One region of the Brevibacillus sp. AY1 genome, then DNA from elsewhere that is predicted to be linked to it. Evidence: predicted binding sites of a transcription regulator. Region 1 holds the regulator's gene; each other region holds the start of a gene.
What was found. Region 1 encodes LexA, which represses DNA repair genes until DNA is damaged. Its sites were predicted from a motif close to CGAACATATGTTCG; they were not measured.

Region 1 (4,649 bases):
ATGTTCTGAATCTATTTTTGCAGATGTAAAAGGAAATAATGAACCATTATCCCATGAAAACCACAGAATCCTAAGTGGTATTATCGCATAGGGCTTCCATAATAAATAGATGTTCTTTTTCTAGAAGCAGGCACAACATGCAACGAAGAAGAGGGTTGGTTCGTATACCACTAGAAGAAAGGAGTGCAATTCATGGAGATACTGCTGTGGGTTATCATCGTGGCTCTCTTCCTATTAAGCATCGCTGGAATATTCTTGCCTGTGCTTCCTGATACGGTGCTGTTGTGGGGAGGATTTTTACTTTACCACTTTTTTGTGGCGGGACCTGGAGAGGGATTGCCAGCATCCTTCTGGTGGGGCATGGTAGTGTTAAGTATACTGATGTATGGTGCGGATCTTTTGACCAATATGTATTTTGTCAAACGATACGGTGGATCGAAGTGGTCGTCGTTCGCTGCCGTTGTAGGGATCATTCTGGGGATCTTTATCTTTCCGCCATTTGGGATGATCATATTGCCGTTTGTACTGGTAGTTGTTGTGGAGCTTTTGCAAAATCAGCCTATTGAGCGAGCAGTAAAGGCAGGAGTGGGATCCCTAATCGGATTTCTCAGCAGTGCGGTAGTGAAAGTGGTCATTCAAATTGCAATGATCATCTGGTTTTTCCTCGCGATCTGAGGATGCAAATCGAATGGAGGAAAGCAAAAAGACAGCCGAGGCTGTCTTTTTTGTACGATCGGAAAGTTTAAGTGCGCTAAAGCGCTAAAAAGATTAGCGGAAGATAGTATAAGTGCAACTAAGGCTCCGCCAAAAGCTTGGCCGTAGCCAAGTTTTCTAATGTGAAATTAATGCATCAATCGATAGACACCGATCACTTTGCCCAAGATAGTTACAGTGTCCAGGATGATCGGTTCCATCGTCGAGTTTTCCGGTTGCAGGCGGAAGTGATTTTTTTCTTTGAAGAATCGCTTTACAGTCGCTTCGTCTTCTTCGGTCATAGCAACAACGATATCGCCATTGTTCGCAACACTTTGCTGGCGAACAATCACATAATCGCCGTCCAGAATACCCGCTTCAATCATACTGTTACCAGAGACTCGCAGCATATAGACCTTGTCCGCTGTGACGATGCTCTCTGGAAGTGGAAAATACTCTTCCACCTCTTCGATCGCAGTAATTGGCTGACCAGCCGTAACTTTACCGATGACAGGAACACGAACCACAAAATCTTCAAAATCGTCTTGAAAGCGATCCTCTTCGGACAATAATTCAATCGCCCTTGGCTTGGTAGGGTCGCGACGGATGAGGCCCTTTTTTTCCAGTCGTGCCAAATGGCCGTGTACAGTGGAGCTGGAGGCTAGTCCGACAGCTTCGCCAATTTCGCGGACAGACGGCGGATACCCTTTTTCACGAACTTCCTTGCGAATGAAGTCGATGATGGCTTGTTGCCGATTGGATAGTTTTGACATGAAAACACCTCTGTTTTCTCGAACATGTTTTCTATATTGTACCATGGGATCTTGCGTTCGACAAACATAAGTTCGACTTTTTTCTCGATTTGCTAGAAAAAGTTTGTCAAATGCGCTTGACATGAACAAGTGTTCGCATTTATGATGAGATCAAGAAAACAGAACGTACGTTTGCAGGAGGGTTAATCATGCATGCTACTCATTTACATAACCGATTTGCCAAAAAGGAAGTACGCCGAGTGCGATTTGGTGTTACGAGAGGACAGGCTATTCTCTTTCTCATCACTTTTTCTCTCTTTTTTTACTTGTTGACCGAACTGGTGTTTGTTTCGGTGGCAGAAGGCTCTGCAGGAAAAGAAAATGAAGCGGTAGTTGCGAGCGCTCCTTCTCTCATAGTACAAGAGGTGACAGTACGTGAGGGGGACAGCCTGTGGAAGCTGTCAGTACGATATCAGGAAGAAGCGAACATGGATGTGCAGCGATTAGTAGAAGAGATCAAGGTCATCAATGAACTGGAAGATGTCGTGATCTATCCAGGCCAGACCTTGCTGATTCCGATCCCTCAATCTTAGACGGCTCTTAGATTTGCGCTGGATAGGCTGTGTGGTATAATAGAGCGGCATACCTGCAAAGTGGGAGGAACCAGCGGTGGTAACTGACGCAGAAATCAAACGTATTAACGAGCTTTCCAAAAAATCTCGCGAAGTGGGATTGTCGGATGAAGAGAAAAGCGAGCAAAAAGCACTTCGCCAAAAATATATCGACGCTGTTAAGCTTTCGTTGCGAGCTAATTTGGATTCCATTCGTTACGTAGAAGACCTTGAAGAAAACGGTCCAAAACAGTAAGATAACAGATACCGATATTCAACAGACATCCACGCATGAGGCTTGGGTGTCTTTTTCTATGAATAATGGATCGGGCAAGGTTGTGATTCTTCACGAATGGAGGAGAAGCAATGGGGTGGCTAGCAGTAGCGGTTGGCGGTGCCGTCGGTTCGTTGTTGCGTTACGCACTGTCATTGGTGGCCAATCAACCCGGTTGGCCGTATGGAACTTGGATCGTAAACATCGTTGGATCATTTTGTATAGGCGTATTTGCGGTCTGGGGAAAGGAACGGGGAGTGCTTTCTCCGGAATTGTACCTCTTGTTCGCAACTGGCTTGATGGGAGGGTTTACGACGTTTTCCACTTTCTCACTGGAGGTTGTCACGTTTTGGATGGAGGGTCACTACAGTAAAGGGATTACCTATGGTTTGACCAGCGTGGTCGCGAGTATACTGGCGTGCGGTGCAGGGATTTGGCTGGCACGACAGTTTTCAGTGACAGTATAGCTGTCCATCAACCAAACTTTGAGAGGAGGATGACAGTTGGCTATACAGCATCGTGATTATGATCAGGAGCAAAAGAAGCTAGAGGAGACCGTTTCCATCATCGATAATGAGATTGCTCAATTACGCGAGGATATTCGGGACGCTACTGATGATTATGTGAAGCAGGTAGTGAATTTCTCCAAAGCAAAGGACCTGCGCTATTTGGAAGATCAGGGGCGAGAAAAGCCTTATTTTGGTCGAGTGGATTTCTTGAAGGATGAGGTCTATGAACTGGACTCGGTCTACATAGGAAAGCGCGGCATTGTGCGAAGTGATACATTTGACTCCATCGTGGTGGACTGGAGAGCACCGATTGCCAGTCTGTATTACTCCGGTGAAAGTAAGGATGCCTTTTACCGAATGGGTAGAGAGATTGTTCGTGGAGAAGTGAGACTGAAGCGTAATTTTGCGATTGAGCATGGAAAAATAACCGGGATCTATGACGGAGCGGTCAAAGAAACGATCAACCGGGAGATGGGACATCCTGACGAATTTTTGCAGGAGGGTTTTATCGACGAGTTTCTTGCAGCGAACTTGAATGAGACGAACGACAGTCGATTGAAGGACATTGTCGCTACGATTCAATCGGAACAAAACGATATCATTCGTGCTGAAAAAGAAAGGCCGATCGTGGTTCAGGGGGTTGCCGGTAGCGGAAAGACGACGATCGCCCTGCACCGTTTGTCTTATTTGATCTATAACTACCAGGACACCATGCTTTCGAAAAAATTCATGGTGTTTGCACCGAACCGCATGTTCTTGACGTATATCTCCGAGGTTTTGCCAGAACTCGGCGTGGATGACGTCCAACAGTCTACCTTTGTAGATTGGGCTGCTCGTCTGGTCAAACCCATCATGCCAAAAGGCTGGCGAATTACGAGCCCGGATAAGCCGTTGACGCTATTCTTTGAGGAAGATCAGAATCCAAGAGAACAGGAAATGGCGCGAAACCGTCTGAGATTCAAGGGTTCGCTGGCATGCCGTGACACTCTGGAACAGTATATACGGCATATTGTAGGGACAAGAATCCCCTTTAAAAAGCTCAGCTTCGTCTACACGAGGACCAAACAGGTTTTTGCCATTGATGGTGAGTTTATTAAACAGAGCTTTTTGGAGCTATTCTCCAACCTGCCGTACCAGCGACGGCTTGATGCCTTGCGCAAGCACCTGAAGCAGGAAATGAATAAGAAGTTTTACGCGCATTTACGTGAATTAAAAGTAGATCTGGATAAACAGGGCTTGGCTAAATTTGAGAAAATGCTCGATCAAATTCTCGATCAGTACATGACTTCGTTTCCGCGACTTGAAGTGTTTGCCTCATACCGTGAGCTGATGACTGACGAACAGCTCCTGCGCTTGCTGGCACCTGCAGACATTTCAGACGAGATCGTACACGATGTCAGTACGTCAACAATAGAGCTATTTGAACAGGAACGACTGGAAGTAGAGGATATTGCTTCGCTCCTGTACTTGCAGCATCTGATTGAAGGACTGGATAAGGCGGGACATTTTGACCATACGGTGATTGATGAAGCGCAAGATCTGAGTGCTTTGGAGATCGGGGTCATTGCCCTTATGACCAAGGGACATTCGTTAACCGTTGTCGGAGATATTGCTCAGGGGATTCACGCATATAGGGGCATTCATTCCTGGGATGAACTAACCCAGGGAATCTTTCAGCAACCCCGTGCAAGCTATTACACACTCTCTCAAAGCTATCGTTCTACTGTTGAAATTATGCGCTGTGCCAATGAGATCTTGCGCCGCATTGAATTGCCGGAAACCATTTTAGCGAAACCTGTCTTGAGACACG
Region 2 (4,649 bases), on a different contig from region 1:
TTATGCGATATACCATCGCAGATCCATGCTCGGACAAGTCTAATGCCGACTCCACCATCTCCGTCATTTCATCTGTGTTCTCTACGATTGTTTTCACGCCAGCCGCTGTCTGGCGAACTGCGACTGCCGCTTCTTCAATGTGGTTGACTTGTTCTTCTGCGCCAGCCGCAACGCGTTGTGATGAATGCGCAATCTGCTCCGTTGTTCTGACGCTTACCTCCATATTTCTGGACAGTTCCAGGGATGAAGCCGCCATCACTTCCGACGTTTTGCTCATTTTCAAAATGATCTCCCGCAGCTGTTGGGTCATCAAATGAACGGAATGGCCGAGTTGCCCGATTTCATCCTTTGAACGAATTTTCTGTTTAGTAATACTTAAATTCCCCTCTGCAATACGCTGTGTTGCCAGTTTTACGTCAAGCAACGGCCGTATGCTTCGGGATGCCATGAACCAAATGAGCGCGATCGTGATCAGCAATTCAATGCCCATAAAAAAGAACAATTTGTTTTGCATGGATGTCACCAGCGCCTCATATGGCGTATTCGGAACACCTACATACCAAATCCCGATAACTTCACCAGCTTGGTTTTGAATGGGTTCATAAGCCGTTTGATTGATCGTGCCCACCACCTCAGCTTCGCCCAGGTAGGTGATCCCTTCTTTGAGAACGGCTTCCTCAACAGCGGGTGCTACTGTTGTGCCCACTGCCCTTGAGCCATCCTCCTTCTTGACATTCGTCGCAATACGGGTATTACCAAGAAAAATAGTCACGGTATCGCCGGTGAGCGCCCCGATTTCCTCCACGATGGCATAATTGTCATTCATGACGTTGTTTCCCTTGTACAGCTTGCCCTCCCGTATCTCCCAATCCCCTGCATATCGCTCATTCAATAGCGCTTTGCCCATCGCAAGATCGCTTAGCAGCTTTTGACGCGCTGCTTGAATGACTTCTGTTTTTGTCATCATGACCGCGTAGAAGCCTACAATGCTTGTGCCTACGAAAAAAAGCAGACAAACAAAAAAGATCAGCTTCCATTTCACACTCATTTTCATCTAGTCTATACTCTCCCCGCCCCCAAAATTTACAAGTCTACCATATCATATTTATCGACATGAAAGGAGAGAAATCGACAACAAGTGATATACGAGAATCATGACAGCAGTATATCTATTCTTGATAGCCTTTCACATCCATAATCCGATCCAAAGCTATCCACTTGCTCTCTGCGTCATTCACCATTTTTACGCGCAGTTCGCGGGCATCGATCCATTTCACAGCGCCCCACATGCTGCATACCATCCCCAGATTGCCTTTTACCGGTTTCCACCACACAACGGAAAGTCCGTAATCTTCCCGTCCAGCATCGCGAATCATGTAGTGAAAGGCTTCCATATCGGATTTTTCGATGACCGGCTGTTGCACCAGCTTTTCATTCTCCATTTTCTCGAGGCATAGCCTCTGCGGTAGAGGCCCTCCCCATCGATTTGCAGCTAAAACCTTTGCATGGTTTGTTGTCATTTCCCCGGCCCCTTTCTCTCCCACGCCTCTAGGACAACCAGATGATCCGGCTGCGATCGTTGCCAATCGATGTATTTCTCTTTCGCCAGCACTTCCAGTACCATCATGATGCCACCACGGTTACGTCCTGTTTTGACACAAAGCTCGTCGATTGTCGGTGTCCTGCGCCTGCCTGCGGAGTAGTTGGCGATCACACGGAGTACCTTTCGCTCGATGTCACATAGCATGTCGGATCACCACCGGCTCAACGGCAAGAATCCGATCTATGACAAAAACACGCGGCGCCTTGCGGGTCAGACAGTAAGCTTTCAGTCGACCATCCACAATCTCCAATGGTCGCAGTGTGCGCATAGTCGTCTGCCCCTGACTGCCCAAGTAAATGATCTGAATATGCTGATTCTGCGCCATTGCACGATGTAATTCCTTGACCACGTTGTTCGCCTCCAAACAAGAACGTTTGTTCTGTATTATATGCGAACAGAATGCGAACATGCAACAAAAATAGCTGTCGACTTTCTCGACAGCCTGAGCCCGTTATGGGTCCTATTCGATGACCACCGACCAGTTGTGATTCACCTTCGCTTGAAGAGCGCCGTGTTCCAGCATATACGCGGCCAACAGCTCAGCGACCTCCGTCGTGATTTCTCTGACTACCGGTTTCCCCTGAAACATGGCGTAATTCCCGCCCCCGCCAGCACGGTAATGATTCATAACTACCTCGTATTTCGCCTCCCTATCCAGCGGCATTCCATCATAGGTCAAGCCGACGATCCGATGACCAATTGGCTTTGCCACATGGATCTGATAGCAGATTCCTTCCCACATATCATAGTTGTAATGCTGCGGTTTTGGATAGAGGAAGTCGGGACTGACGACGATTTGACCGTTTTCGTCCAGTGCAAAATATGCTGCGGACTGCTCCAGCGCATCCTTGATGTCCTGTCCCGTCACCCGCAACACCTTCAGCGTATTGGGATAGATGTAATTACTGACGATATCGCGCATCGTCACTGATTCCGGCAAGCCGGCAGAAGCATTGTCAAACAGAGCAGTATTCGAGATCGCGGCACCGGAGACCTCCATCTGCACCCGGTTGATCCATTCAATAAAAGGATGCTCCTTCAGCCTCACTGCCATCGAGTCCACGATCCGCATATCTCCCTCGATATATCCGATCGGCTGATCCAGCCACATCTGCGTCTGCCCTTCATACTCTGCCGCCAACTCGATGATGTCAGGATCAGGCTCCACCCCCTCCACAGATACCAGCTGAGCTTGCTTGTCGACAACCTCCCAGCCCGTTTCGCAAGCTTGCAGAGTAAGCATCACTTTTCCAAGCGCTCTTCCTTCATGACCTGGCTGTACCACGCTCACTCCGCAAATAGTAGCCGCAAGCTTGCGGTGCTGGTGCCCCGTGAGAAGCACATCGATCCCTTCTACCGCTTCGCAAAGCTCGTAGCCTTGATTTTCTTTCGTCAATGCTTCTGTCGCTTCCCCTGTCTTCTCATCCTTTTCCAGACCTCCATGATACGCAACCACGACGATGTCGACCTTCTCCTGCTCGCGCAAGACAGGAACCCACTTCCGAGCCGTCTGTACCGGATCATGAAAACAAATGCCTGCTATGTGCTCTGGGTGCTCCCAGTTTGGAATGTAGGCAGTAGTTAACCCCAGGACTCCCACCTTTAATCCAGATGGAAAATGCTTGATCCAGTAAGCATCACCGAAAAACGGATTTCCTGTACTATCCGTCAGATTGGCCGAGAACCAGGAAAACCGGCTTTCCGCTATTGCTTTTTGCAAAAAAGGCATGCCGTAATTGAATTCGTGGTTGCCTAGTACAGCCGCGTCGTAGCCAAGCTGGTTCAGGCAGCGAATCATCGGATTGGGCTTTTCGGGACATATCCTGGCATGATGGTAGGCCAAAGGCGTACCCTGAATCAAGTCTCCACTGTCGATGAGAAGCAGATGCTCGGACTTTTCCCGCTCCTTTTTGATCAAGGAGGCGAGCTTGGCGATCCCGATCTCCCGTGGCGCATGATCGGCATACGAAAAGGGATAAATGCTCCCGTGTACATCACTTGTTTGCAGCACTGTCAGCGTGCGTGTCGTACCCAGCGTAGCCATGATTCCTTCCCCCTTGCCATCAAACGTATCAACTGCCTTGATCGATATGATTCCACAATTCCGGCCTGCTTAAAGAAACGGCATCCGCACCATACTCCAAGGCTTGCAGGACCTGCTCCTGATTCCAAATCAGACCACCCAGAATGATCGGCTGTTTCAGCTGCTCCTTGAAGACAGGAACGATAGACGGAGCAATGCCCGGCATGATTTCGATCGCATCCGGCTGATTTTCCAGTACGTTTTTGATAGTAGACGTCAGAGAAGTCGTATCAATCAAAAAGACACGCTGAATCGTCAGCATCCCCTCTTTTTTTGCGGCGCGAATCATAGGGCCTTTGGTAGTCACGATGCCGGTCGGTTTGATATACGTGGACAGGAAACGAAACGCCTCCTTGTCATTGGACAAACCGTTCATAAGGTCCGTATGCAAAAATATGGGTTTGGACGAGTCCCGAATACGCTGCTCCTCCTCCATGAGCCGTGTCAGCTTGCTATACATCAAAAGAATCGCGCAGGCTGGAGATTCAATGGCTTCACCCAACCGATCCAGCTCCGTCGCAGCAATGATCGGATTTTTCTTTACTATCGTTCGCATGTCCATCCCTAGTGTCCCCCGTTCATTGCAGTTGCCTGATCAATCGTTCAACGCTCGTATGGGCACAAGCGAGCTGCTTCGTTTCCACTACCCAGCTTCCAGCGAACCGCTTATCCTGTAAGAGTGACAAAATCGGCGCAAATGAAATCGTTCCGTCTCCGACTGCCAGGTGGTCGTCCGCTTGCCCGAAATTGTCGCTGAGATGGAGTGCTGCCAAATAAGGAAGCACTTGCTCCAAGGCTTCCTCGGTATAACCAGGTCGGATCAAGTGGGCATGCCCCACGTCGTACACGATCCCCACATGCGGAGAGGCAGCCTGTTTGCAGATTGCCAACAAATCCTCGACGTTCCATCCCAGCACCTTCGGATAAGGGGGAACATTTTCTATCGTCAGTATGGTTCTCCCT
Region 3 (4,649 bases), on a different contig from region 1:
GGATCAAACCCTGAAAGAATCACTGCCTCTGGAGTATCGTCAATAATGAGATCAATTCCGGTTAAGGTCTCCAATGCGCGGATATTTCTACCCTCGCGACCGATAATTCGTCCTTTCATCTCATCGTTAGGCAACGTGACAACGGATACAGTTGTCTCTGCTACGTGATCCGCTGCACAACGCTGGATGGAAGTCGTGATAATTTCACGTGCACGCTTATCTGCTTCTTCCTTCGCCTGTGTCTCGATCTCTTTGATCATGACGGCCATTTCATGGCGGACTGTATTCTCCACATCTGTCAGGATGATCGTTTTTGCTTCTTCCTGTGTCATGCCGGAGATACGTTCCAACTCAGATACTTGCTCTTTATATAATTGCTCGACCTTGCTTTGCAATTCCGCGATGGAGCGGTCGCGCTCGGACAACTCTTCTTCCTTGCGTTCCAGCTGTTCCATCTTGCGGTCCAACGCCTCTTCTTTTTGAAGAATGCGGCGTTCTTGACGCTGGATCTCGTTGCGACGCTCGCGCAGCTCGGTTTCTGCTTCGGAACGAAGCTTGAACACTTCATCCTTGGCTTCCAGCACCTTTTCCTTTTTCACGGCTTCGGCGTCCCGTTTCGCTTCTTCTACAATCTGGAGCGCAGCTACTTCTGCACTGCCGATTTTAGCTTCCGCAATCGACTTGCGGACGAAGTAGCCAATACCTAAGCCGATCAGCAAGGTAACAAGCGCAATGACTACAGTAATAATGGTTTCCATAGGCTCTTTCGTTTCACCTCCTTATTGTTTGACATCTCCCCGCTTTCCAAGCATTCGTTTTTCATGGAGTGCCGCTTGTCGACTTTGCTCTCATAGAACGTTCGACTAAAAAACAAGACCGATGTTACTCGGTCCGCTGAAGCCGCACAATCATTGCACGGGTTTTCAGTTGTTCCACAGGCAACGAGTGAGCAAATCAGCAAAAAAGTTATGATACACCAAGTAAATACAAACCTATTTTATTATTTGTGAACAAGAATTGTCAAGAAGATGCAAATAGAGTCACGCTTATCCATCTGTACGCTGACGCAATTCGCCCCTGATCTGCTGAACGATCGTATGAGAAAAACCCTTCCGCATGAGCATGGAAAGGAGCCTTCTCTCTTCATCGGGATTTGGCGGTCCTTGCAGGCGACGCACCTTTTTCTCGATGAGAGCACGGGCTGCAGAAAGCTCATTTTCCCGTGATACTGCACTCACAGCCTCTTCCACGATCGCTTTCTCCACGCCGCGCTGCTGCAATTCCATACGCAGCATGTATGAGCTCCTTGGCTTCAAACGCAATCGCTCATCAACCCACTGTCTAGCAAATGCTTGATCGTCCAAGTATTTTTGTTCCTTGCAGCGTCGGCATACTTCTTCTGCGATCTCCGAGGAAAAGCCCTTTTCTAGCAAATAGGATTGAAGCTGATTGCCCGTCCGCGGGCGGATTCCGAGATAACGAAGAGCAGCCAAATACGCCTTCTGCTTTTCCTCTGCCAATACGATTTCCTGATAAAAGGATTCGTCCACTTCGGTTCCTTTGAACAGGTTGTATTTGACGAGGATGTCTTCATGCACCGAAAAAGCAAAAGTGTCCTCGACATAGATATGATAACGTTGCTTCTGTTTTTGATCCTGATGAACCCCCGTAATAACTCCGTTCGTCATCCTTTTCCACTCCTCTGGCAGCTCGTTTTTTAGAAAACTTGGCTGCGGCAAGCCTTTGGCGGAGCCTTTGTACCCAAGGGGCTAACTCACTCCGTTCGAAGTCTCACTATGTTGCACGTATACTATCATCCGCTAATCCTTTTGCGCTTTTGCGCACTTAAACTCCGATAGTAGAAGTAAAACAGCCTGTCTCACCGACAGGCTGCTTCCTCATATGCGCTCCATTAGTCCAGATCAAAGGCTGGTTCTTCGTCTTGTTCTGGATCATGCACAGGCTCAGTAGCCGGAATCGAACTCGGATTGAGACTGTAGTACTCGCGAACTTTTACCTCAATCTGGGTTGCGATGTGCGGATTCTCTTTCAGATAGATCTTGGAGTTTTCACGTCCTTGACCCAAGCGCTCTTCATTGAAGGAATACCATGCACCGCTCTTTTGCACCACGTCGATCTCAGCACCGATATCCAGAATGCTACCTTCGCGGGAGATACCTTCCCCATACATGATGTCGACTTCTGCTACTTTAAATGGAGGAGCTACTTTATTTTTCACAACCTTGATCTTGGTTTTGCTACCCAAGATGTCGTTGCCCACTTTGATCGACTCAGCCTTGCGAACATCAAGACGCACGCTGGCGTAGAATTTAAGTGCTCGCCCACCTGGTGTCGTTTCAGGGTTCCCAAACATGACACCAACTTTTTCACGCAACTGGTTAATGAAGATCGCAATCGTTTTCGATTTGTTGATCGCACCAGAGAGTTTACGCAGTGCTTGCGACATCAGACGCGCCTGTAAACCTACGTGGGAATCTCCCATCTCGCCCTCGATCTCCGCTTTCGGAACCAAAGCTGCTACGGAGTCGACTACGATAATGTCTACGGCACCGGAGCGAACCAGCGCTTCCGCGATCTCCAACGCTTGTTCCCCTGTGTCCGGCTGGGAAAGCAGCAGCTCTTCGATATTGACGCCAAGCTTGGCCGCATATACAGGGTCCAACGCATGCTCCGCATCGATAAAGGCCGCTTGACCACCCTGTCTTTGCACTTCTGCGATCGCATGCAAAGCAACGGTCGTTTTACCAGAGGATTCTGGCCCGTATACTTCTACAATTCGTCCGCGTGGGAATCCACCCACTCCAAGGGCAATATCAAGGGCCAAGGCACCGCTGGACACGGTGGAAACCTGGATGTTGGCTACTTCCCCCAACTTCATAATGGAACCTTTTCCGAACTGCTTTTCTATTTGACGCAATGCACTTTCCAAAGCTGCGCGACGATCTGACAAATGGTACACACCCTTTCAACTTTTCGGTTCATTTGTTCTTGTACTCATCATACATCGAGATAGAACGGTTTGCCAAGTATTTTTTACGAACAAATATTCGCATACAGAAAACAGCCATCCGCATCGTCCATGAGCGAATGGCTGTTCCGGTCTTGTGTATTAAGAACGCTTTGCTCCGCGAGGCTTCGCAGGCTCGAGGTTGATGCGCTTGCCGTTGATTCGCGTTTGACGCAGCGATTCGTAAACAAAAGCTGCTACATCCTCCGGAACTTCAACAAAAGTAAAGTTCTCGAAAATGTCGATCCGACCTACCGATTTCCCAGGGATCCCCACCGACTCGGAAATCTCGCGAACCAGGTCCTGCGGCTTTATATTGGCATTGCGTCCCACGTTCAGGAAGAAGCGGACCATGCCTTTGGCAGCACCAGTCTCTCCGAAGTTGTATGCTTCAGGCTCTTTTGCTTCCGCCACTTCACTATGGAAAGCAAGGTGCAGAGCTGCAGCAGCAATTTTTTCTGCCGGATACTGTTCCACCAGAGAATCTGTAACCTTTTGATACATCTCAGCAATGGCGTCGCTCTCCAGCAGGCTGATCAGCTGTTCACGCAGCTGTTCCTGCTTGCGCTCCGCTACTTCCTCAAGCGATGGTACATTGCGGGAGAGCACCTGTGCTTTGGTTTGCTTCTGAATGAACATCATCTGTCTGACTTCGCGCGGAGTCACCAATGTCATGGCAATCCCTTTGCGTCCAGCACGACCCGTACGGCCAATCCGGTGTACATAGCTCTCGGAATCCTGCGGGATATCGTAGTTGATGACATGGGATACATTGCCGACGTCAATACCGCGGGCTGCCACATCTGTCGCAATCAAAAACTCAATCGAACCCTCACGGAAGGAATTCATCACCTTATCACGCTGAGCTTGAGACAGGTCGCCATGCAAGCCATCAGCCAAGTAACCCCGTGATTGCAGCATCTCAGTCAGTTCATCTACACCGCGTTTGGTACGGCAGAAAATGATCCCCAATTCCACATCTTCACTGTCCAGAATGCGGCACAGGCTTTCCAGCTTATTGCGGTCAAACACTTTGTAATACACTTGCTCGATCAGTGGAGCTGTCACTTCCTCGCGGCTGACAGCAATCGTTTGCGGAGACTTCATGTAACGGGTAGCCAAGCGCTTGATTTCTGGCGGCATGGTTGCCGAGAAGAGCAAGGTTTGGCGGTCTTCAGGCAGGTGGTTAATGATCGTTTCGATATCGTCCACGAAGCCCATGTCGAGCATTTCGTCTGCCTCGTCCAAAACAAGCGTATGTACACCTTCCAGCTTCAGCGTTTTGCGGCGAAGATGATCCAGTACACGACCTGGCGTACCGACCACAACCTGAACACCTTGACGAAGTGCACGGATCTGATGGCCGATGGATTGACCTCCATAGATAGGCAAGATCCGCACTTTGTTGTACTTTCCAATTCGCAAGAGCTCGCCAGCTACCTGGATCGCCAGTTCACGGGTAGGCGTGAGAATGATCGCCTGTACGCGATTTGCAGGTGTTACTTTTTCCAAAAGCGGAATACCAAAAGCTGCCGTCTTCCCTGTACCTGTTTGAGCTTGACCGATCAGGTCGCCGCCCTCCAGTACTTTCGGAATACAAGCTGCCTGAATCGGCGATGGT

Region 2: the regulator LexA is predicted to act here: its motif matches at 1,971-1,984, upstream of JZI27_RS04390 (WYL domain-containing protein).
Region 3: the regulator LexA is predicted to act here: its motif matches at 3,058-3,071, upstream of recA (recombinase RecA).

What each region holds. Positions count from the first base shown of each region.
Region 1 is NZ_JAFLPN010000021.1:32,752-37,400, forward strand. Features, by position in the region: gene JZI27_RS16370 (DUF456 domain-containing protein) at 193-675, shown strand; gene lexA (transcriptional repressor LexA) at 843-1,466, opposite strand; gene yneA (cell division suppressor protein YneA) at 1,655-2,038, shown strand; gene JZI27_RS16385 (DUF896 domain-containing protein) at 2,115-2,312, shown strand; gene crcB (fluoride efflux transporter CrcB) at 2,423-2,797, shown strand; gene JZI27_RS16395 (HelD family protein) at 2,834-4,649, shown strand, end outside.
Region 2 is NZ_JAFLPN010000002.1:196,271-200,919, reverse strand. Features, by position in the region: gene JZI27_RS04405 (methyl-accepting chemotaxis protein) at 1-1,054, opposite strand, end outside; gene JZI27_RS04400 (YolD-like family protein) at 1,170-1,520, opposite strand; gene JZI27_RS04395 (LexA family transcriptional regulator) at 1,517-1,747, opposite strand; gene JZI27_RS04390 (WYL domain-containing protein) at 1,737-1,952, opposite strand; gene JZI27_RS04385 (bifunctional metallophosphatase/5'-nucleotidase) at 2,064-3,647, opposite strand; gene JZI27_RS04380 (glycerol-3-phosphate responsive antiterminator) at 3,676-4,248, opposite strand; gene JZI27_RS04375 (sugar phosphate isomerase/epimerase family protein) at 4,265-4,649, opposite strand, start outside.
Region 3 is NZ_JAFLPN010000007.1:148,553-153,201, reverse strand. Features, by position in the region: gene rny (ribonuclease Y) at 1-758, opposite strand, end outside; gene JZI27_RS09275 (RecX family transcriptional regulator) at 1,047-1,688, opposite strand; gene recA (recombinase RecA) at 1,913-2,971, opposite strand; gene JZI27_RS09265 (DEAD/DEAH box helicase) at 3,131-4,649, opposite strand, start outside.